DNA from 3 places in the Lentibacillus sp. Marseille-P4043 genome. Region 3 is predicted to be linked to each of the others. Evidence: predicted binding sites of a transcription regulator. Region 3 holds the regulator's gene; each other region holds the start of a gene.
What was found. Region 3 encodes CtsR, which represses protease genes until heat stress. Its sites were predicted from a motif close to ATGGTCAATAAAGGTCAAACA; they were not measured.

Region 1 (7,828 bases), 1.3 Mb from region 3:
TGCAATGTCATGACACAAGCAGGGGAAACAACAGGATATACTGCAAGTGACCATGTGCGAGCAATACATGATCATATTGGTGAGAGCTGTGTGGATTCGATTGTTGTACACAATGAGCCGATTAGCGAAACTGTCCGTGAGATCTATGCAGAAGAAAATGCTGATCCCGTCGTTTATGATACGGATCAGTTACTTGCTATGAATTTGCAGATTATTGAGGGGGATATTATTGATCATTCCCAAGCAACACTTCGTCATGATACAAATAAAATTGCTGCCTTACTATACTCAATCATCGATCAATAGGTTTCAATAATTGGTAGGCAGGAGGTGAATTAATTTGTCGTTTGCATCTGAAATAAAAAAAGAATTAACAGCAATGGAAGTAGATGACTGCTGTACGACTGCTGAACTAGCTGCCTTAATCCGCATGAACGGTGCCATCTCGTTATCTAAACAAGATTATACACTTGACGTACAAACAGAAAATGCAGCTATTGCACGTCGTATCTATACGCTGATCAAATCATCTTATTCGTTTCCTGTTGAATTACTTGTTCGGAAAAAAATGAAGTTGAAAAAAAACAATATCTATATCGTCAGGATGAAAGAAGATGTTCAGGAACTATTATCGGATCTTGATATCCTAAGGGAGCCATATACATTTGTTCGCACGATCTCAAACCAGTTTCTTGAAAAGTCTTGCTGTAAGAAATCTTATTTACGTGGGGCTTTTTTAGCAGGTGGGTCGATTAATAATCCGGAAACATCATCCTATCATTTAGAGATTTATAATTTTTATCAAGAGCATAATGATGCATTATGTGAATTGCTGAATAGTTTTGATCTAAAAGCGCGTAAGTTGGAACGCAAAAAAGGCTATATTGCGTATATCAAAGAGGCTGAAAAGATTACAGAATTTCTTAATATAATTGGTGCACATAACGCATTATTTAAATTTGAGGATGTACGAATTGTTCGCGATATGCGGAATTCGGTCAACCGCTTAGTAAACTGTGAAACAGCTAACTTAAATAAAACAATTGGAGCAGCATTTCGGCAGATTGAAAATATTAATCTGATCGAGAAAGCGGTTGGTTTGGAAGTTTTACCAGAAAAGCTACGGGAAATAGCAGTTTTGCGTGTTCAACATCAGGATGTTTCGTTAAAAGAACTTGGGGAACTGGTATCAAGTGGAAAGATATCAAAATCTGGTGTCAATCACCGGTTGAAAAAGATTGATGAGTACGCTGAGAAAATTAGGAGCGGTGATTTAATCGAAAACTGAATAAGTATTCGTTTTAATTCGTTTTCATGGTATAATTGTTGATAATTTATCCCGCCCTAATAAGCAGTATTTTCAAATGAATGAGTTCTTCTTGCATGGTGTTCAAGTCCGTAATGTTCTACATTTTTAAAAAGTAGAAAACAACGGACATGAACATCTTGATTTACAATATCAGTATGAACTGATGGTGTTTTACTTAATTGTTTCGCTTTTCAAGAGATATAATGACAGCGTTTACAACATTGGAGAGGATGATCAGAGTGGTTGAGCGATCAGTGACAGTTGAACTTGAAACAGGGTTACAGGCAAGACCTGCAGCAAGGTTTGTACAGGAAGCAAATCGTTACGGATCACATTTATTTTTAGAAAAGGATGGCAAGCGAATTAATGCAAAAAGTATTATGGGACTAATGAGTTTAGCGATCGGAACCGGGGAAACGATTACGTTAATTGGTGATGGTATTGATGAAGATGATGCGATTACACATTTGGTTTCATTTGTTACAGAAAAGAGGATTTGATCTATCCGTGAACGAATCCAAAAATATCAATTGCTTTTCCTTAAATTAGGCTCTTTTCTTAATGTTAGATGTTTTAAATTTCGTAGTTGATACAAAATGCGACGTAGTGAATAATCACTTATAATACGCTTTTTCTTCCTCTAATGAGTAAGTGGCCGGATTCGCTCCGTCAGAATACTTCGCTTTCCGCGGGCACGGCCTCAGCCTCCTCGGAAGCAAAGAACGCTTCCTCCGGGGTCTTCGGACACGTGCTGTTCCCGCAGGAGTCTACGTATTCTGACTACGCTGATATAGATCTTTGATTGGAGAGTAGTGTGTGACCTATAAATTCAACATTTCATGAAGTTCTTCTCACTTATACTTATATAGAAATTTACACTAAGGCTTGGGAAAAATGCGAGACTCCTATGGGAAAAGGAACAGTCTGAAGACCCCACAGCGAGCGTTCTTTGCGAGCGAGGAGGCTGAAGCGTTCCCCATGGAAAGCGAGTATTTTTCCCAAGCCGCCGGGTTAGCACTTACCTTATAAAGGACGTCAAGAAAACACACTAAAAATTACTTCGCATTTTATGGATATTGTGTAAAAACAACAATCTTTGAGAAAACGGCGTTAATAATTAAACAAGAAAATCCCCTGACCGGAATAGCAGTCAGGGGATTAGTTATTATTTATCGTCTTTGCGTTCTAAAACTTTATCGATCAAGCCGTATTCTTTTGCTCTTGCTGCAGTCATGAAGTTGTCACGTTCTGTATCACGTTGAATCACTTCTAATGGTTGACCACTACGTTCGGCAATGATTTGATTTAGTTTTTCACGCATTTCTAAAATACGTCTTGTGTGAATTTCAATATCAGTTGCTTGCCCTTGTGTACCGCCTAGTGGTTGGTGAATCATTACTTCACTATTTGGTAGTGCATAACGTTTTCCGATTTCGCCGGCGGTTAATAGGAATGCTCCCATTGATGCTGCCATACCAGTACAGATTGTTGATACATCTGGTTTTATGAACTGCATCGTATCATATATCGCCATACCAGCTGTAATCGAGCCGCCTGGTGAGTTAATGTAAATGGAAATGTCCTTTTCAGGATCCTCTGCTTCTAAGAAAAGTAGTTGCGCAACAATCGAATTTGCTACGTTATCGTCAATTGCACTTCCTAACATAATGATACGGTCTTTAAGTAAACGTGAGTAGATATCGTATGCACGTTCTCCACGGTTTGTTTGTTCAATAACTGTAGGTATTAAATTCATGTGTAAATCCTCCTAATTCTTCAAATTGATCCATTTGGATTGGATAGTTTTATCATAACTAATAGGTCAAAAAAGGTCAAACAAAAACGATCGATAAATTTGCTCAATAATAAAATACACCTTCCATCATTCCCGTTTAGAAGGAATATAAACCGTCATGTAGGAAGTTAAATAAATTTGTAGGTGTTTTTTGGCCGTCCCTTTTTGCCGTATTGAGAAATCACCTCCACTTCGCCTTTTCCCTCAAGGTAATTTAAGTAACGATGTACGGTTTGATAAGCAACTGGTAACGCTTTTTGAATATCATTAATGGTTGATGGATCATCTTGCTGAATCAAATAATTTTTGATCGACATTAATGTGGCTTGATTGATTCCTTTATCAACAAATACGCTATTTTGATTTTCCGTCAGTTTACCAATTTTTAAGTTAATTCGAATCCGTGAGAGCAGGTCGGGGGCTTTAATTGGCTTTAAAGCAAAATCGGTTGCTCCAGCGTTGAGAAAGGTATCTGCTATTTCCTGCCGTTCGTCAACAGTTAACACAATAATTGGCACCGTTTGACTTACGTTGCGTATTGCTTTTGTCGTTTTTACCCCGTCCCAATCTGGCATGTGATAGTCCAATAGAACAAGGTCAGGGTTCATTTTTGAATACAAATCAATCGCTTGTTTACCTGTCGCTGCTTCTAATACGCTCCAGTTTGCATAATGACATATCTCTTTTAATGTGAAACGTATATCTTCATTATCATCGACTATTAGAATGGTTGTACCCATTTATTTGTTCACCCTCTTTATGGATTGGAAGTAAAATATTCATTTGTGTATGGCTTCCAGGAATGCTGTTGACTGTAATACTCCCGCAATGATTTTCTACTACCTTTTTGACAAAAGAAAGTCCAATTCCAGATGATTTTTTTGTACTGAAGCCGTCTTGCCAAATATTTTTTAAATGGGATGACTGAATGCCAGGTCCATTATCTTGTATGCGAAGTAAAATACCACTATCTACTCTTTTGACATGGATGTGAATATATCCTGCTTTTCCGGAAAATGATGTAATCGCATTTTCTAAAATATTCGAGATAGCGCGGGAAAATCGTATTTTATTAATATAGATTGGTGGTACATCTTCCTCCACTTTCATTACCAAATCAACTTGTTGTTCATTCAAATCAAGATGACTTGTAACATATTCTAGTAATTCTTGAACAGGAATTTGCTGTTTGATATTTTCGTAGAGAATTTCCGATATCATATCCTTCATTTTTTCTAATGACTTGTCCATGCGGTCGAAATACTCTTGTACATATGTGTCGGTTGTTGGCTGCATTTTTAAATTTATCAGTGAGGTTAATCCTTCCACCGTTACCAAAGGTGTTTTTAAATCATGTACTAAAGTATTTATTTCCTGATAAACAGATGATTCGATGAGTGCAATGCGTGTCTCCTTTAATTCTTCTTCTTGCTGTTGATATTTTTTTAAAGTATAAAATTGTTTGTTTACCAGATGAATGAGGAAACTTAAAATGACAGCAATAGTCAAAAAAGCAACAAAAAAGATCGTTGCCAGAGTGTTATACAATCTATTTTCAGTAAAATAACTATCAGCAATTTTGATACTAACTGCCATATCATTGGTTCCAAATCCAAATTGGGACAGTGCAGGAATCAGTTGCAGCCATTCACTAGCCATTAAAATGAGAAAAAGAACAATTGAAAATATAAAATAAAAATGCTTCTGTTTTGGTATGTATAGGTTTAGAAGGATAACGGTTCCGATCGTTACCATATGGCCAAGATAGGAAAAGTGTTCATGATAAAATTGGTTAAACAAAGTAATTGCTACCATTGTTATGCTAATAAATAATAAGGAAAAACGAATAGATTCTAGCTGTCTTGTAATAGCGTGGGCTAACAACATAGAACCAAAATAAATGAAAAAGTAAATTAATACATATTTTGCTATGAAAGCAAAAGCAGTCACCAAAAGTTGTCCGCTATCATGCATCACGATACTTTCATTAATATTGTCACTTATAAATAGGGACCAGTTCGAAATAAAGGTTGGGAACAATTCACCATATGTAAGGAATAAAAGCCCTAGAAAACCAATTAGGGAATAACTTTTTTCTTTTTTACTCATACTATCAGGCCCTTCTAAAAAGGTAAGAAATTATATAATTTGGCTCTAGTTTGCTTTCAGCGTGATGGGCCACGTCCAGCTCCAGCGCCCAGCGACTAGCGAGACTTCCCTCACCTCCGTACGATAAGTCAACATCGGTTCGCATCCGCTCGCCGTGTTTCCTTTATCTCCTACGGCTCAGTCCAGTCCGTACGTCGCTAAACGGGCGCTTGCGCTTTTGTTCAACATTACCATTACCGAAATGCCGAGTTGAATGGGGTAGATATATCGTCTAATTGTTTAACCAAAGTTGTTGGCACGTGATGTGTTTTCAGTGTGGATATTAATTGATCTGAATGCCTTAAATTTTTTAATCCGATGTAGTAATCGGCATAGGGAGCTGTCTCGTTAAAAAGTTTTATTGTTTCTTTATCTTCACGATGTCCTCCAGAAAGATTAACAAGAATGATCGGCAAATCCATTCGTTTTGATTCCTTTACAATCTGTTCTGTTCGTGATAATTCATCTGTAAAGGATCTTGGGGTTTGCGCCAATCCGCTCGCACTATAGCCAAGGAGAATGACAACACTTTGATAATCATATAAATCGGTCGCCAAAGCCCGCGGACGGTAATCGGCTTCAAGGTTTAGGTTTTCAGCGATTGTGAGCAAAATTGTTCCCTCAGCTGCTTGACCAGCAGATGTGATTAAAATTTTTTCTTCACCAATCGGTGCTGGAAGGTTGGGGTAGGTGTTTATATGCTTGTCCACAGAACCATTGAAAGAAATGAAAAACAGGATAAATGTGAAAAAAACACAAATCAAAACAGGAATATATTTTGTCATCTGATTTACACCTCGCTTTTTGCACCGCCTTAAAAAAGAAAAAGGTAAAGCGATTGCTTTACCTTTAATCATACAATATTATTATCTGAAATGTCACTATTGTTTTAACCTTGGATCTAATGCGTCACGCAATCCATCACCAAATAGGTTAAATCCAAGGACGACGAAGAAGATGGCAATTCCTGGAAATGCTACTACCCATGGTGCATTCTGTAGTGCCGCACGTCCGTCGCTTAGCATTGCACCCCATTCAGGTGTTGGTGGTTGTGCCCCAAGACCTAAGAAGCTCAACCCAGCTGCATCTAAGATTGCTGTACCAACACTTAGTGTGGCTTGTACAATTATTGGGGCTACACAATTTGGCAGGACATGCTGCATTAAAACTCTTCCATGTTTAGCTCCAATAGCTTTTGCTGCCTCAACATATTCCGTTTCTTTGACAGATAAAACGGCCGAGCGAACAATTCTGGCAAACTGTGGTACACCAACAATTCCGACAGCTATCATTGCGTTACGTAAACTGGGACCAAGCACAGCTACAAGAGCAATTGCTAAAAGGATACTAGGAAAAGCCATCATGATATCAATAATTCGCATGATTACTTGGTCGATCCATCGTCCAAAATAGCCAGCGATACCACCTAATAGAACACCGACAATCATCGCGATTCCAACAGCAATTACACCAATTTGTATGGAAATGCGCGATCCATGGACAATCCGACTGAATATATCACGTCCAAGCTCATCAGTTCCAAGTAAATGATCGGATGATGGAGCCATGTATCGATCTATAATATTTTGATCTGTTGGGCTATGAGTCGCAATAACTGGTGCGAATATGGCGGTTAAAATGAGTATTAAAATGATACACAATCCAATGAAGGAAGTTTTACTTTTAACAATTCGCGTTAATGAGTCTACCCATAATCGACTTGATTTCGTTTGTTCAGATTCGTTTGTGTCAATGGAGTCCGGATCTGGTATAGGATTTGGTTGAAGTGACATGTGTTGCACATCCTTTCTTAATAAGAGTTCTGTTTTCAGCAGTTAGAAGGAAATAACATTAATCAAATCGTATCCTTGGATCCACGTATTTATAAAGAATGTCCGTTAGTAAATTTACTAAAACGAATATGGTTGCAATAATTAATATAGTGCTTTGTACGACAGGATAATCACGGCCGAGCACGGCAAGATAGACATAACGTCCTACACCAGGCCATGAGAAAATGGTTTCCGTTAGTACAGCACCACCAAGCAATAGACCAAATTGTAAGCCGATTACCGTTAATACTGGTAGAAATGCGTTTTTTAATGCGTGTTGAAAGACAACCAGATGCTTCCTAAGTCCCTTTGCACTTGCTGTTCGAATAAAATCCTGGCGCATAACTTCTAACATACTTGAGCGAGTCATCCTGGCTATAATTGCCATTGGAATGGTTCCAAGTGCGAGACCTGGCATTAATAAATGTAAAAAAGCATCTTTAAAGGCGAGCCAATTACCAGTTAAAATACTATCTAATAAATAAAAGTTTGTGATGGTATTAAGTTCAATGCCTGCTGTTAATCTTCCTGATGGTGGCAAAATATTCAGTTTTACCGAGAATAGCCAAATCATCATTAATCCTAGCCAGAAAATGGGTAATGATACGCCGAATAAAGCACCAGTCATGCTAATATTGTCAAACCAGGAGTATTGTTTAACAGCAGCAATAACACCAGCTAATATACCGATTACAATGGCAAGAATCATCGCAAAAATTGTTAACTCAATTGTTGCAGGCAATT
Region 2 (7,828 bases), 670 kb from region 3:
AAATGTAGCAATGGGAACAGGTTTGGAAAATAAGTAGCCTTGAATTTCTTCGCATTCCTTCTGTTGCAGGAATTCCAATTGTTCATATTCCTCTACACCTTCCGCAACTACTTTCATCTCTAAACCTTTTGCTAAATGTAAAATGGATGAAATGATAGCGGCGTTTTTATTATTATCTGCGGAAATTTTTTCTACAAATAGTTTATCAATTTTTAGTGTATCTGCATGAAATTGACGTAAATAATTTAAAGATGCATATCCGGTACCAAAATCATCAATGGCGATTTTGATCCCTAAATCTTTCAAGCCTTGTAATGTTTCAAGTACTTGCTGCTCACTTCGCAATAAAGAGCTCTCGGTAATTTCTACTTCCAAATACTTTGCCGGTACATCATACGTTGTTAGCTGTTCTTCGATAAAGGCAACTAACCCTGACCGCATAAAACTGAGTGGCGAAATGTTAATAGAAATAGGGCGCAGTTTGACATCGTTATCTCTCCAAGTACGTAATTGGGAGCAAACTTGTTTCAAAACAAATTCCCCTATATGGTGGACAAGGTGGTTTTCCTCTGCCAACGGAATAAATTCACCTGGTGAGACAAGTCCCCACTCTTCATGATTCCAGCGAATTAATGCCTCTGCTCCCCGGATCACACCAGATTTTGCATCAACACGTGGTTGGTAATACACTTCGAATTCTTCATTGTCAATCGCTCTTCGCATATCTTTCTCAATGACATACTTTTTATAGGATGAGATATCACGCGAAAATGAATAAAGCTGATAATTGTTTTTGCCAAGATTTTTTGCATGGTATAAAGCGGCATGCGCATTTTCAATTAGCGAGAGTTTTGTTTCACCATCATCGGGAAAAAAGCTGATTCCGATACTTGTGGTAATGTGTAACCCGTAGCCTTCAACGGTTAGTGGCTCCATCGTTTTTTCTATTAGAATTTCCGCCAGCTTGAAAAGGCCGTCTTTTGTATTATAATCATCTATTAAGGCGACAAAATCGTTACTGCTGATTCGCGCTACATAGCTATTGTTCGGTAATATGGACAATAGTCGATTGGCAATTTGCTTCAGTACTTCATCACCTATTTGATAGCCCAATGAATCATTAATCATTTGGAAACGGTCTAAATCAAGGTAAAACAAGGCAAACTTTTTATTCGTTCGCTCGGCACATAAATGGTCGAGCTTCTCATACAGGCTACGTTGGTTCGGTAGTCCTGTTAATGTGTCATGTGTTGCAAAGTAGTCGAGTTGCTGCTGCATCTCTATTTCTGGTGTGATATCAGCGAACATGCCAAACACGCTAACTAGCTTTCCATTTTCATCAAACCATGGAACAGTTTGGTCAAATACCCACTTTGTTGTACCATCACCACAAATAACACGGTATTGTTGTAATAATGTTTCCCCATGTTGCAATTGCGCTTGTTTTTCCAATGCTGCTTCCCGGTCATCGGGGTGAATCAGCTTTTTCCAAACGGCGGAGCCATCCCTATTGTAAAACGTTTCAAGTGGGTACTGCAAAATAGATTCCATCCCTTTGGAAATGTAGCTGATGTTCCCTGATTCATGATCTCGCAGCCAAATACCAACATTTAAGTGGTCAAAAATGTGCCGATAACTTTTCTGTGTTTCTGCCATTTGACTTTCCAAGTTTTTTTGAATCGTATAATCTTTAATCACCCCAACAAGCTTATAGGGTTTATTTTCTTTCCAAATTGCTTCTGCTTGTACTTTAATATATTTTAATTTGTTTGTTTTCCCATGATAGATACGAAAATCAACTGCATAGCTGATTCCTTTTCGACAGGATTCGTCAACAATTTTCCTCACTTTCACATTATCGTCAGGATGAACAAACGAAAATGGTTTATCCATATTTGGGACCGTCTTCGATTTATCAAATCCAAAAATGTCATAAAAATAATCCGAACAAAACAGCTTATCTTCCGTGATATCGTATTCCCAGCTGCCTATATTGGCAATTTGTTGTGCATGTGTTAAATGACGCTCATTCAATGCTAGTTCGTTCTGCAAACGTTTATGTTTCGTGTTGTCGCGAATAATTATGTAAATGCCCTCAACATTGCCGTTTGTCTTTCTAATTGGGATAAATGTTAAAACTGTATTTAATAATTCCTCATGTTTATTTCGAATCATGACCTCATACCGTTGGGGCTTACCCTTTAATGTAGCGTAAAATGCCGATTGAACGATTGGATGACTTTCTTTAGGAATAAGATCTTTATAATTCACATCATCTTTTGAATGATACCCCAAAAATTCATTCAAACTTTTTCTGTTTTGAGAAATGATTTTACCATCTAATGAAAGAACAACAATTAAATCTGGATGATAACTTGCCAAAGATTGATAGTAATCTAATAAAATATCATTCTCAATAGGTGATGTGTTCTCCGTCTTTATATTGTTTTGTTTAAAAATTGAGCGTAAGAAATTGCTGTTCCTCTTCTGGGGAACCTTGGCCATGTTATCACGTCCCTACTTATAAATTGAAAAATATAAATGCATTGTCCTATAACAATAGTATAGTTCAATGGTCATGATATTGAAATACATTTTGTCGAAAGAAATCGAAATTTATTTTAGTGTGAAAATATATATTTAAAGTTTTCTCAACATTTGCTATAATGAAACTTACATACTAGTAATGGAGTTGATACAGATGAACAGAGAAGACTTGGTTGCTCCGAAAAATTATAATATTGTAATGGAAATGGAGCGTTATGCAACAGATCCAGAACGAAAGGCATTAATTTGGCAAGATGATAATGGGAATAACGATATAGTTACTTATACCCAGTTGATGAAGAATGTAAACCAAATTGGAAACGTTTTCTTAGAAAAAGGTTTAAAAAAAGGCGACAAAATTTTAGTTATGATCCCACGATTGATTGCCGCATATGAAGTTTATCTAGCCGCATTAAAAACGGGGATTATCATTATACCAAGCTCCGAAATGTTGAAAACAAAAGATTTACAATACCGGATTCGTCATGGAGAAGTCAGTGGAGTAGTAAGCTATTATCCGTTTGTTGATCAATACAAAGAAATCAACGAATACAATGAACTAACACGTTTTGTTGTTGGCGAACCTGTGGACGACTGGCTCTTTTTAGACCGCTTAAAGGACGAGGCATCTGATAAATTGGCAATCGCAGATACGACACGCGATGACATTGCCTTTTTGCCATATACATCTGGTACGACAGGAAATCCAAAAGGCGTTGTACATACCCATGGTTGGGGTTATGCCCATTTAAAAACAGCGTCCGAAAATTGGCTGTGTATTAATGATGGTGATACCGTTTGGGCGACAGCTGGGCCAGGCTGGCAAAAGTGGATTTGGAGTCCGTTCTTGTCTGTATTAGGATCTGGCGCAACGGGCTTTGTATATCACGGGAAATTCGATGCCAAAACATATTTATCATTGCTTCAGGATAACGAGATCAATGTCTTATGTTGTACCCCAACGGAATATCGGATCATGGCCAAGGTAGATAACTTATCTGATTATCAACTGCCTGCGCTACATAGTGCGGTATCTGCTGGCGAGCCACTAAACAGAGAAGTAATTGATACATTCCGCAACTATTTTGATATAACTGTTCGCGATGGTTATGGACAAACAGAAAATACGTTGTTACTAGGCTTTATGAAAGATATGAAGGTCAAACCAGGCTCAATGGGAAAACCGACACCAGGTAATGATGTCGAGGTAATCGATGAAAACGGTGATCCTGTTGCGGTCGGCGAAGTAGGTGATATTGCGGTTCAACTTGATTGTCCTGCACTATTCCGCGAATATTATAAAGATCCAGAACGCACAAAAATAGCCCAGCGCGGCAATTATTATGTGACAGGTGACCAAGCTTCAAAGGATGAAGATGGCTACTTTTGGTTTGAAGGACGCAGTGACGACATTATTATCAGTTCCGGTTATACAATTGGACCATTTGAGGTGGAAGATGCATTGGTCAAACATCCATCTGTCCAAGAATGTGCTGTAGTTGCAAGTCCACATGAAGTCCGTGGCAATATTGTTAAAGCATTTGTCGTTTTGCGAGCAGGAGTGGACAAGAATACTCCAGAGTTGGTTAAGGAGTTACAGGATCATGTCAAGAAGCTAACCGCTCCATATAAATATCCAAGGGAAATTGAATTTATTGAGGAATTGCCAAAAACAACATCAGGGAAGATTAGAAGAATTGAATTAAGACAAAAAGAAAAAGCAAAACTGTAATATAGGAAGAAATGGGTGTGGCTTCATAAGCTGCACCTGTTTTTTGTAAAAAATTTAACCAAACCTCTTGAAAGTCAAAAAAGGTCAGAGTATAATGTAGTTACAAGGTCAAAGATAGTCAAAGTCAAACATTGATAAAAGACGATTTTACTATCACTTCTAGTGGCTTAATGGTTACTAAGAAGCAGGTACCTAATATTTAATGAAAATCACAAGGAGGAATGACATGATGAAATGTCAACAATGTGGTATTCAACCAGCAACCATTAATATGTCAATGCAAATAAATAATGAAAAAGTGCAATTGCATGTATGTAATCAATGCTTTCAAGAAATAAAAGGTCAAATGATAAACCCAACAAATAACTTCTTCTCTGGTTCAGGTTTTGGTTCCGATCAACAAGGTGATTTTGCAAACCATTTCTTCCAAGGAAATGGCGCACAACAAGCTGGAACAAGAACACAAGAAAGACAAGGGAACCAAGGAAATGGGTTGCTTGATCAATTAGGAAAAAATGTTTCACACGCTGCACGCGCTGGCTTGATTGATCCAGTGATCGGCCGTGATAATGAAGTGAAACGTGTAATTGAAACACTTAATAGACGAAATAAAAATAACCCAGTTTTAATTGGGGAACCAGGTGTTGGGAAAACAGCAATCGCGGAAGGATTAGCTGTGAAAATCGCGGAAGGTAATGTTCCAACAAAATTGATGAACAAAGAAATTTATTTGCTTGATGTAGCATCACTCGTTGCAAACACTGGCATAAGAGGTCAATTTGAAGAGCGGATGAAGCAATTAGTTCAGGAATTGCAAACACGTAAAAACGTTATTTTGTTTGTTGACGAAATCCATCTATTAGTCGGTGCAGGCACAGCAGAAAGCTCACAAATGGATGCGGGAAACATTCTAAAGCCAGCACTAGCACGTGGTGAACTACAATTAATTGGTGCAACAACACTAAAAGAATACCGCAATATTGAAAAAGACGCAGCACTTGAACGTCGCTTGCAGCCAATTATGGTCAAAGAACCGACAGTTGAACAAGCTGTACAAATTTTAAATGGTATCAAAGAGCGTTATGAGAAATTCCATGAAGTAAAATATTCCGATGATGTTATCCGTTCGTTTGTAACCTTATCACAACGGTATATTCAAGATCGGTTTTTACCAGATAAAGCAATTGACTTAATGGATGAAGTTGGCTCACGCTTAAACCTTGCCAATGCCGAAAAAGATTCTGATTCCATTGAACAAAAATTAAATGAAGTAGTGCAGGAAAAAGAACAAGCTGCTGAAAAAGAAGACTATGAACGTGCAGCTCACTTGCGTTATCAGGAAATACAATTGCAGAAACAGCTGGATAAAGCAAAAGATGAAGCACAAGTAATTGATGTAGGATTAGAAGACATTCAATTAATTATTGAAGAAAAAACAGGAATACCTGTTACGAAACTGCAAAAAGATGAACAAGAACAAATGAAAAACCTTGCAAGTAATCTATCGCAAAAAGTAATTGGACAAGAACAAGCGGTTGATAAGGTTGCAAAAGCAATCCGTCGTAGTCGTGCAGGTTTAAAATCAAAATACCGTCCAATTGGATCATTTCTATTTGTTGGTCCAACTGGTGTCGGGAAAACAGAATTAACCAAGGCACTAGCAGAGGAGTTGTTTGGCTCTCGTGACGCACTTATTCGTCTGGACATGAGTGAATATATGGAAAAACACGCGGTGTCAAAAATTATCGGTTCCCCTCCAGGCTATGTAGGTCATGAGGAAGCAGGACAATTAACCGAGCGTGTCCGTCGTAATCCATATTCCATCATTTTGCTTGATGAAATTGAAAAAGCACATCCTGATGTACAAAATATGTTCCTGCAAATTATGGAAGATGGCCATTTAACGGATTCACACGGTCGTACGGTAAGCTTTAAAGATACAGTTATTATCATGACAAGTAACGCTGGAACTGGTATAAAAGAAATTAATGTTGGTTTTAACCGATCCGAGCATGAATCTGTATCCATTTTGGAAAATTTGAGTGCTTATTTCAAACCAGAGTTCTTAAACCGGTTTGACTCGATTATTTCATTTAATGAACTAAGTGAAGCTAATTTATTAGAAATTGTTGATTTAATGCTTCATGATTTAACACAAAATATGGAAGAGAATAATTTAAATATCACTATTTCTGATGCAGCAAAACATGAATTGGTTCGACTTGGTTATGACCCACGATTTGGTGCAAGACCATTACGCCGGGTTATCCAAGATAAAGTAGAAGATCAATTAACCGACTTGCTATTGGAAAACAATGATATAACAGCAATAAATGTTGATATGATCGATAATCAAATAACAGTGAAACAGGCATAAGTTTCATTAAATCCTGTCCCAAAATTTCGGGGCAGGATTTTTTTGTAGGTAGGTATTGTTTGAGTAAAATTTTTTAAAAAGATGGGGACTGCGATTACTCGCCCCATCGAAGACAGTTATTGTTTTTACACAATATCCAAAACTGAGAAGTAACTATAGAATTGCTCTCCGCCGGAATCACTCTGCGCCGATGATTTCGCACTCACGCCGATGATTCGCGATTCGGGTTGATGTTTCCGCGTTCGGGTTGATGATTCGCGATTCGGGCTGATGTTCTCGCGATTCGGGTTGATGATTCGCGATTCGGGCCGATGATTCTGCGTTCGGGTTGATGATTCGCGATTAGGGTTGATGATTCGCGATTCGGGCCGATGTTCTCGGTTTCGGGCCGATGATTCGCGATTCGGGCCGATGATTCTGCGTTCGGGTTGATGTTTCGCGATTCGGGCTGATATTTCTGCGTTCGGGTTGATGATTCGTGATTCGCGCCGATGTTTCCTCGTTCGGGCTGATGATTCGCGATTCGGGTTGATGTTCTCGGTTTCGGGCCGATGATTCGTGATTCGGGCCGATGATTCGCGATTCGGGCCGATGTTTCCGCGTTCGGGCCGATGTTTCTGCGTTCGGGTTGATGATTCGCGATTCGGGCCGATGATTCCTCGTTCGCGCCGATGTTTCCTCGTTCGGGCTGATGATTCGCGATTCGGGCTGATATTTCTGCGTTCGGGTTGATGATTCGCGATTCGGGTTGATGTTTCCTCGTTCGGGCCGATGTTCCGCGATTCGGGTTGATGTTTTCTCGCTTGGGTTCAAATACTCAGCCCTCATTAGGGTGAAAGAAAGCGTCACAACAGGAATTGTCACTGTGTCGCAGTTTATATCAACCTAAAAAACAACAAACATTACGAAAAGAGCCTTGAGTAAAAAATAATTCATCCGCATCATTCATAATACACGCTGAATTTGAAAAAACTAATAGAACCAAAGCAATTGTAAAAAGGATGTTTCATATGCGGACGTTTACATTAATAGGGCTTGTCCTATTTTTTCTTTTTCCTAAAGATATTATTTATAGCGAACCACTGGACCAGATGAAGGTACATTTTATTGATGTTGGTCAAGGTGACAGTATTTTTATTCAAACACCAAATGAAAAAACAATTCTTATTGAT
Region 3 (7,828 bases):
TTTTAACCCTGCTCGTGCTCTACGAATTGCCTTTGAAACTGCTTTTACCGCTTCTTCCTGACCAATAACACGATCATGTAAAGTGTCTTCCATGTTTAATAATCGATCACTTTCATCTTTTGTTAGTTTAGCGACAGGAACACCCGTCCATGTAGAAACCACGGAGGCAATATCCTCAACAATCACCTCAGAACTTTCTTGACCTTGCTTTTCCTTCCATTGATTCTTTGTGGTTTCCAATTCTTCTCGCAAGCGTTGTTCAGAGTCACGTAAAGATGCCGCCTTCTCAAATTCTTGGCTTTGTACCGCTGCATCCTTTTCTTTACGCACCTCTTCTAGCTTTTGTTCCAACTCTTTTAAATTTGGTGGAATCGTATACGAACGCAAACGGACTTTAGAACCTGCTTCATCAATTAAATCAATTGCTTTGTCAGGTAAGAACCGATCTGTTATATAACGATCAGATAAATTAGCAGCAGCATCGATCGCTTCATCTGTAATCGTTACACGATGGTGTGCTTCATAACGATCGCGAAGTCCCTTTAAAATTTGAATCGTTTCCTCTAAAGTTGGTTCATCAACTTGGATTGGCTGGAATCTGCGTTCTAATGCTGCATCTTTTTCAATGTATTTCCGATATTCATCTAATGTTGTTGCACCAATACATTGGAGCTCACCGCGTGAAAGAGATGGTTTTAAAATATTAGATGCATCAATCGCACCTTCCGCACCACCAGCGCCAATTAATGTATGCAATTCATCGATAAATAGAATGATATTGCCTGCTTGACGAATCTCTTCCATTACCTTTTTAAGGCGGTCTTCAAATTCACCACGGTATTTCGTTCCTGCAACAACTGTACCCATATCAAGCGTCATAACCCGTTTATCACGCAATGTTTCTGGAACCTCATTGTTAATGATTTGCTGTGCCAGTCCTTCTGCTACAGCTGTTTTACCAACTCCTGGTTCACCTATTAATACAGGATTGTTTTTAGTACGGCGACTCAGCACTTGAATAACGCGCTCAATTTCTTTGCTTCGGCCAATGACAGGGTCAATATTCCCTTCTTTTGCTGTGACAGTTAAATCCCTTGCCAGCGAATCAAGTGTCGGTGTATTAGCATTGGTTGATTGGCCTCTACCTTGACGACCTGCTTGCGATTCGTTACTACCTAATAATTGCAGTACTTGCTGTCGTGCTTTATTTAGACTAACACCAAGGTTATTTAAAACACGAGCAGCAACACCTTCACCTTCACGAATTAGCCCTAACAATATATGTTCTGTTCCTACATAAGAATGCCCTAGCTTCCTGGCCTCATCTTGTGATAACTCGACTACCTTTTTGGCTCTCGGTGTGTAATGAATTGTTTGCATCGTCTGTTTACCAACACCAATAAGCTGCTCCACTTCTTGCTGAATTTTTTCCACTTCCAAGCCTAACGACTGTAATGCTTTGGCAGCAATTCCATCCCCTTCACGGACAAGTCCTAATAAAATGTGCTCTGTTCCGATATTGTTATGGCCAAGCCTGATCGCTTCTTCTTGTGATAAAGCTAAGACCTTTTGTGCTCTCTCCGTAAAACGTCCAAACATCATATAGCTATCTCCTCCTATTTTTCTAATTTTAACCGTTCACGAATTAGCGATGCCCGTAGTACATCCCGTTCATTAGCAGTCAAATTTTTCTTTGCGTATTGTTGTAGGAATCCTGGCTGTGTAAGAATCATTAATTCATTAAGTATATTTCTTGAGACATTCTCAATCAAACCCAAATCAATACCAAGACGAACGTTTGACAAACATATTGCCGCTTCTTTTGATTCGATAATATGGCTATATTTCAAAACACCGTATGAACGATAAATCCGATCTTCCAAGCGGGTACTTGACTGTTCCATTAATCGTGTTCTTGCTCGTCGTTCATGTTCAATCAATTGCTTTACAACACTTTGTAAATCTTCAACAATATCTTCTTCTGACTTTCCAAGAGTAATCTGATTGGAAATTTGAAAAATGTTTCCTAGCGCTTCACTACCCTCTCCATAAATTCCTCGAACGACAAGACCTAGTTGATTAATGGCTGGGATCATTCGATTAATTTGCCGTGTCAATGCTAGTGAAGGAAGGTGCATCATAACCGAGGCACGCATTCCTGTCCCCACATTTGTCGGACAGCTTGTTAAATAGCCTCTTGTTTCATCAAATGCATAATTAATTTTCTCTTCCAACCAATCATCAAATTCAAAGGCTTTCTCCAATGCTTTGTCTAGCTGAAGTCCTGGAAAGTAGAGCTGCATCCGAATATGATCTTCTTCGTTAATCATGACAGAAACTTGTTCGTTTTTTGAAATAAGTACAGCCGCAACTTGTTTATCTTTCGCTAGATGTGGACTAATTAGATGTTTCTCTACTAGAACCCGTTTTTCTGTTGACGTTAAATCTGGTATCGATATGAATTCAAAATCTTGATAGTCTTGAAATGATTTATGTGCATATTCTGTTTCAAAAAAGTTGCGGACCTCTTCAAGCTCATCCTTTTCAGCGATAAGCGGGAAAGAAACCTTATCAAAGTTACGTGCCAATCGAATTCTACTGCTCAAGACAATATCGCTGTCTGGCCCCTCTTTGCGCATCCAGGGACTAATAGCCTCATCCATGAAGTTCTGTAATGTCATGAATTATCACCCCGCATTTCTTTTTCTAATTCTTTAATTTTATCGCGAACGGTTGCCGCCTCTTCAAAAGCTTCTCGGTCAATCAAATTTTTGAGTTCCGCTTTATAATCATCCAGTTGTTTTTTGGCATGCAAATCACCGCCCTGACGTTTAGGGATTTTCCCTGAGTGTTTTGTGTTTCCACTATGAACCCGGCGCAAAATCGGATCCAGGCGGTCAGCGAATGTATGATAACATGATGAACAGCCAAATTTCCCAATGCGTTTGAATTCAGAAAACGTCATTTCACACTGTGGGCATTGTAATTCTTTTGATGGTGTAAACGCAGATGAATTACTATGATTCCCCATTGGTGATGATTCAAAATTAAATAAACCTGTCAGTAAATCATGAAGGGAATAGCCTTCTTCAGGGTCAGTCATATACCCTTTCTTCTTGGCGCAGATTTCACATACATGGACTTCTATTTTATTGCCATTGATTAGCTGAGTAAAATGAACCGTGGCAGGTCGTTTGTGACATTCTTGGCATTCCATATTTGTTTCCTCCTCCCTTACCTTGCCTATTGTTATTTATTCAAGTATTTTAACGTCGTCAACATCGCTGTTAACACACGTGCACGTACTTCATCACGAAGCGGCAATTGAAATGCTAATGTGTTTCGTCCAATAGCACTAACCATAATTTTAGCCTCACGCTCTGTAATTAACTTTTCCTCTAATAGCCGTTCTAAAACGTCAAGAGCTGCCTGTTGTGTCACAGTGGGATTAATCATAGCGATAATCTCATCAAGTAATTCTGATTTCTCTTGGTGCTTAACTCGAATGATCCGAATATATCCGCCACCACCACGTTTACTTTCCACTATATACCCTTTTTCCACCGTGAACCTTGTATTAATCACATAATTTATTTGTGATGGAACACATTGAAATTGATCCGCAATTTCACTACGTTTAATTTCAATAGCATCTTGAGCTGCCTGCTTCAGTATTTGTTTTAAATACTCCTCAATTACGTCTGAGATGTTACTCATGACCCTCCTCCTCTTGTTCCAATGAGCTAACTCTTCGTTGTTAACATCGTAACCATTTTGACTTTGACTATCTTTGACTATGTTTATATTATACGACAAATTACAAGAGATGCAAATACATTGTTCCTTTTTATTTTAGACAATGTTGGAGGAATCAAAACCCATTATAAAGAGAAAATACGATTCATTAATTAAGAACGACATTTTTAACCCCCTTTAATTTCTCTCTGCAATATTTTTTACAAATTTTAATTTGGAAATCCCCTCAAACAAAGACATTCTATCCAGATCAGAGTCTTGATGAACCCTAATAAAAATGCTCCTCAAGTCATTTTCAACCTTGACAATTTCTACTCTTTTAATTGTTACATGATATGATTCCATAACAGACACAATGCTACTGATTTGCAAATCCGGCAATGCGACAATTTCAATCAACATCGACGAGCGTCCTCTCGTAAATAGTCTCTCGAAGTTATTAAGAAAGATTAAACTCAATAGGATTACAAGTGTTGTAAATACAGCTGTAGCGTACATTCCTATCCCAACAACCAATCCTAACCCGGCAACAGCCCAAATTGAGGCCGCAGTAGTTAACCCGCGGATTGTACCGCCATAAACAATAATCGTTCCAGCACCAAGAAAACCAATACCACTAATGACATATGAAGGAATACGCGCCGGATCAAAACGCACATTATCATAGGCATCAATGTAAGCCTCAAAGCCGTATAAAGATAGCAACATCATCAGACAAGACCCAATACCTACTAGTATATGCGTACGGAAACCTGCAGAGTGATTCTTCATTTCTCGTTCAAAGCCAATTAACCCTGATAATAATAACGCGATGAACACACGTACCATAATAAGCAGAAAATGATCTCCAAATAATTGATCAAAATTCATTGCCATTCCCCCTGCTTAATATATTGCCTTAATTTTACAGTAAAATAATCAAAATAAACAGTCAAACATCATTACTTAATCATGTACATTAATTCCATATATATGCTTGTTTTAAAGAAAATATTTGATTGGATAAAGGGTATTTAAACTGAATTGTAGAAAAGGTATGTATGATAGAAAACCAGCATTCGATATGAAATCCAGGTCTAAGATATGAATTTGAATAGGATTGAATAAATAGGAAAAGAAAGGTTGTATATGAGTCATAAATGGCTAGATTGGGCAAAACAGATCCAATCTTTATCCCAATCTGGATTAGCCTTTTCAAACAATAAATTCGATATAGAACGATATGAAGCATTACGCCAAATAAGTATCGAAATTATAGCAAAATATACTGATTTAGAATTGGAAAAAGTGACGAATCTATTTGCTAATGAAACAGGGTACCAAACGCCAAAAGTAGACGTTCGTGGTGTCGTATTTAAAGATAATAAAATTTTAATGGTTAAAGAAAAAATTGATGATAGATGGTCTTTACCCGGGGGATTTTGCGATATAGGTTTCTCGGCCTCCGAAAATGCTGTAAAAGAAATAAAAGAGGAATCAGGCTATGATGTGAAAGCAAGAAAATTACTTACTGTTTTAGATATGAACAAACATCCGCGTCCACCACAGGCCTATCATTATTATAAAATATTTATTCAGTGTGAGATTATCGGTGGAAATGCAACTACCGGAGTGGAAACAAAGGGTATTAGCTTTTTTCCAGAACAAGATTTGCCAGGCTTATCTACCAGCAGAGATACAGAGTCACAAATTAATTTGCTGTTTGATTTTTTAAGAGATCCTGATAAAGCTGCTGTCTTTGATTAACCTGTTCTGATAACTCTAACATTATAATAATGCTGACAAATTAAAGATTGCGTTCATTTTTAAGGGTGTTTTCACATAAATTATTGATATCTACCTTGCAGGCCGCATACACCTTCGCGGATCTAACGCTGGGAATGGAAAGCCTCCTTGTGTTACCGTGATGCCATTGAAAAAGTGTTTGAAATGAAAAATCGAAGCAAAAAAATACTATTATACAGATGTTTTATTGCTTTTCACTTTATATAGTGTTAAGTTAATGCTGATTTCAATAACCTTTCTTTTTCTGTATCCTCGCTACAACACTGCGAGTCTCACCGATGCCTTTTATCCCTTAGAGGAGAGGCCAACTAAGAATGGGCTTACGTTCAGGTACCAGCGCATACCCCTATAACGGGGCTATACATGATACTTCTTCAAAAACAACAATCTTTTTTGAAGATAGAAAAAAACTAAGATACAAATTACGTATCTTAGTTTTATTTGCCTGGCGGCGTCCTACTCTTGCAGGGGCAAAGCCCCAACTACCATCGGCGCTGGAGAGCTTAACTACTGTGTTCGGCATGGGAACAGGTGTGACCTCTCCGCTATTGCTACCAGACCTACATCTTGTAAGTCATTCTTGTTTAAAATTAAGGACAAGATATATTATATGCATTTTTGTCGAAAAATGCAAGTGTTTTTTATATTTTGTACCCTAAAAACTAAATAAGAGTTCTTCAAGCAACGAATCAAAAAGAAATATAGTTAAGTCCTCGATCTATTAGTATCCGTCAGCTCCACGTGTTACCACGCTTCCACCTCGGACCTATCAACCTCATCGTCTCTGAGGGATCTTACTCACTCGAAGTGATGGGAAGTCTCATCTTGAGGGGGGCTTCATGCTTAGATGCTTTCAGCACTTATCCTTGCCACACGTAGCTACCCAGCTATGCTCCTGGCGGAACAACTGGTACACCAGCGGTGTGTCCATCCCGGTCCTCTCGTACTAAGGACAGCTCCTCTCAGACTTCCAACGCCCACGACGGATAGGGACCGAACTGTCTCACGACGTTCTGAACCCAGCTCGCGTACCGCTTTAATGGGCGAACAGCCCAACCCTTGGGACCGACTACAGCCCCAGGATGCGATGAGCCGACATCGAGGTGCCAAACCTCCCCGTCGATGTGAACTCTTGGGGGAGATAAGCCTGTTATCCCCGGGGTAGCTTTTATCCGTTGAGCGATGGCCCTTCCATGCGGAACCACCGGATCACTAAGCCCGACTTTCGTCCCTGCTCGACTTGTAGGTCTCGCAGTCAAGCTCCCTTCTGCCTTTACACTCTGCGAATGATTTCCAACCATTCTGAGGGAACCTTTGGGCGCCTCCGTTACCTTTTAGGAGGCGACCGCCCCAGTCAAACTGCCCGCCTGACACTGTCTCCGAACCGGATCACGGTCCTGGGTTAGAATGTCCGTACAGCCAGGGTGGTATCCCACGGGTGCCTCCACCGAAGCTAGCGCTCCGGTTTCCAAGGCTCCCACCTATCCTGTACAAGCTGTACCAACATTCAATATCAGGCTACAGTAAAGCTCCACGGGGTCTTTCCGTCCTGTCGCGGGTAATGCGCATCTTCACGCATAGTATAATTTCACCGGGTCTCTCGTTGAGACAGTGCCCAAGTCGTTGCACCTTTCGTGCGGGTCGGAACTTACCCGACAAGGAATTTCGCTACCTTAGGACCGTTATAGTTACGGCCGCCGTTTACTGGGGCTTCGGTTCTACGCTTCGCGCCAATGGCGCTAACGCTTCCCCTTAACCTTCCAGCACCGGGCAGGTGTCAGCCCCTATACTTCGCCTTTCGGCTTCGCAGAGACCTGTGTTTTTGCTAAACAGTCGCTTGGGCCTATTCACTGCGGCTCCATGTAAATGAAGCACCCCTTCTCCCGAAGTTACGGGGTCATTTTGCCGAGTTCCTTAACGAGAGTTCTCCCGATCACCTTAGGATTCTCTCCTCGCCTACCTGTGTCGGTTTGCGGTACGGGCACCTGTGACCTTGCTAGAGGATTTTCTTGGCAGTGTGGAATCTGGAACTTCGGTACTCTAGTTCCCTCCCCATCACAGCTTGAAATTGTTGGACGGATTTGCCTATCCAACTTTCTAACTGCTTGGGCGCACACATCCATCGGTGCGCTTTCCATATCCTTCTGCGTCCCCCCATCGCTAATAGCGGTCATGAGGTGGTACAGGAATATCTACCTGTTGTCCATCGCCTACGCCTTTCGGCCTCGGCTTAGGTCCCGACTAACCCTGAGAGGACGAGCCTTCCTCAGGAAACCTTAGGCATTCG

Region 1: clpP (ATP-dependent Clp endopeptidase proteolytic subunit ClpP) is a predicted target of CtsR. The motif match lies at 3,128-3,148, and genes of this name have one in related genera.
Region 2: C8270_RS00360 (ATP-dependent Clp protease ATP-binding subunit) is a predicted target of CtsR. The motif match lies at 4,350-4,370, and genes of this name have one in related genera.

Annotation. Positions count from the first base shown of each region.
Region 1 is NZ_LT984884.1:2,075,933-2,083,760, forward strand. Features, by position in the region: gene C8270_RS10070 (gluconeogenesis factor YvcK family protein) at 1-306, shown strand, start outside; gene whiA (DNA-binding protein WhiA) at 341-1,288, shown strand; gene C8270_RS10080 (HPr family phosphocarrier protein) at 1,549-1,809, shown strand; gene clpP (ATP-dependent Clp endopeptidase proteolytic subunit ClpP) at 2,475-3,065, opposite strand; gene C8270_RS10090 (response regulator) at 3,233-3,844, opposite strand; gene C8270_RS10095 (sensor histidine kinase) at 3,816-5,213, opposite strand; gene C8270_RS10100 (DUF6305 family protein) at 5,447-6,037, opposite strand; gene nikC (nickel transporter permease) at 6,134-7,045, opposite strand; gene C8270_RS10110 (ABC transporter permease) at 7,104-7,828, opposite strand, start outside.
Region 2 is NZ_LT984884.1:60,544-68,371, reverse strand. Features, by position in the region: gene C8270_RS00370 (GGDEF domain-containing phosphodiesterase) at 1-2,505, opposite strand, end outside; gene mbcS (acyl-CoA synthetase MbcS) at 2,702-4,279, shown strand; gene C8270_RS00360 (ATP-dependent Clp protease ATP-binding subunit) at 4,509-6,656, shown strand; gene C8270_RS19590 (hypothetical protein) at 6,999-7,484, opposite strand; gene C8270_RS00355 (ComEC/Rec2 family competence protein) at 7,667-7,828, shown strand, end outside.
Region 3 is NZ_LT984884.1:731,834-739,661, forward strand. Features, by position in the region: gene clpC (ATP-dependent protease ATP-binding subunit ClpC) at 1-1,602, opposite strand, end outside; gene C8270_RS03870 (protein arginine kinase) at 1,617-2,681, opposite strand; gene C8270_RS03875 (UvrB/UvrC motif-containing protein) at 2,678-3,217, opposite strand; gene C8270_RS03880 (CtsR family transcriptional regulator) at 3,250-3,717, opposite strand; gene C8270_RS03885 (MgtC/SapB family protein) at 3,934-4,632, opposite strand; gene C8270_RS03890 (NUDIX hydrolase) at 4,885-5,502, shown strand; rRNA gene rrf (5S ribosomal RNA) at 5,985-6,100, opposite strand; rRNA gene C8270_RS03900 (23S ribosomal RNA) at 6,243-7,828, opposite strand, start outside.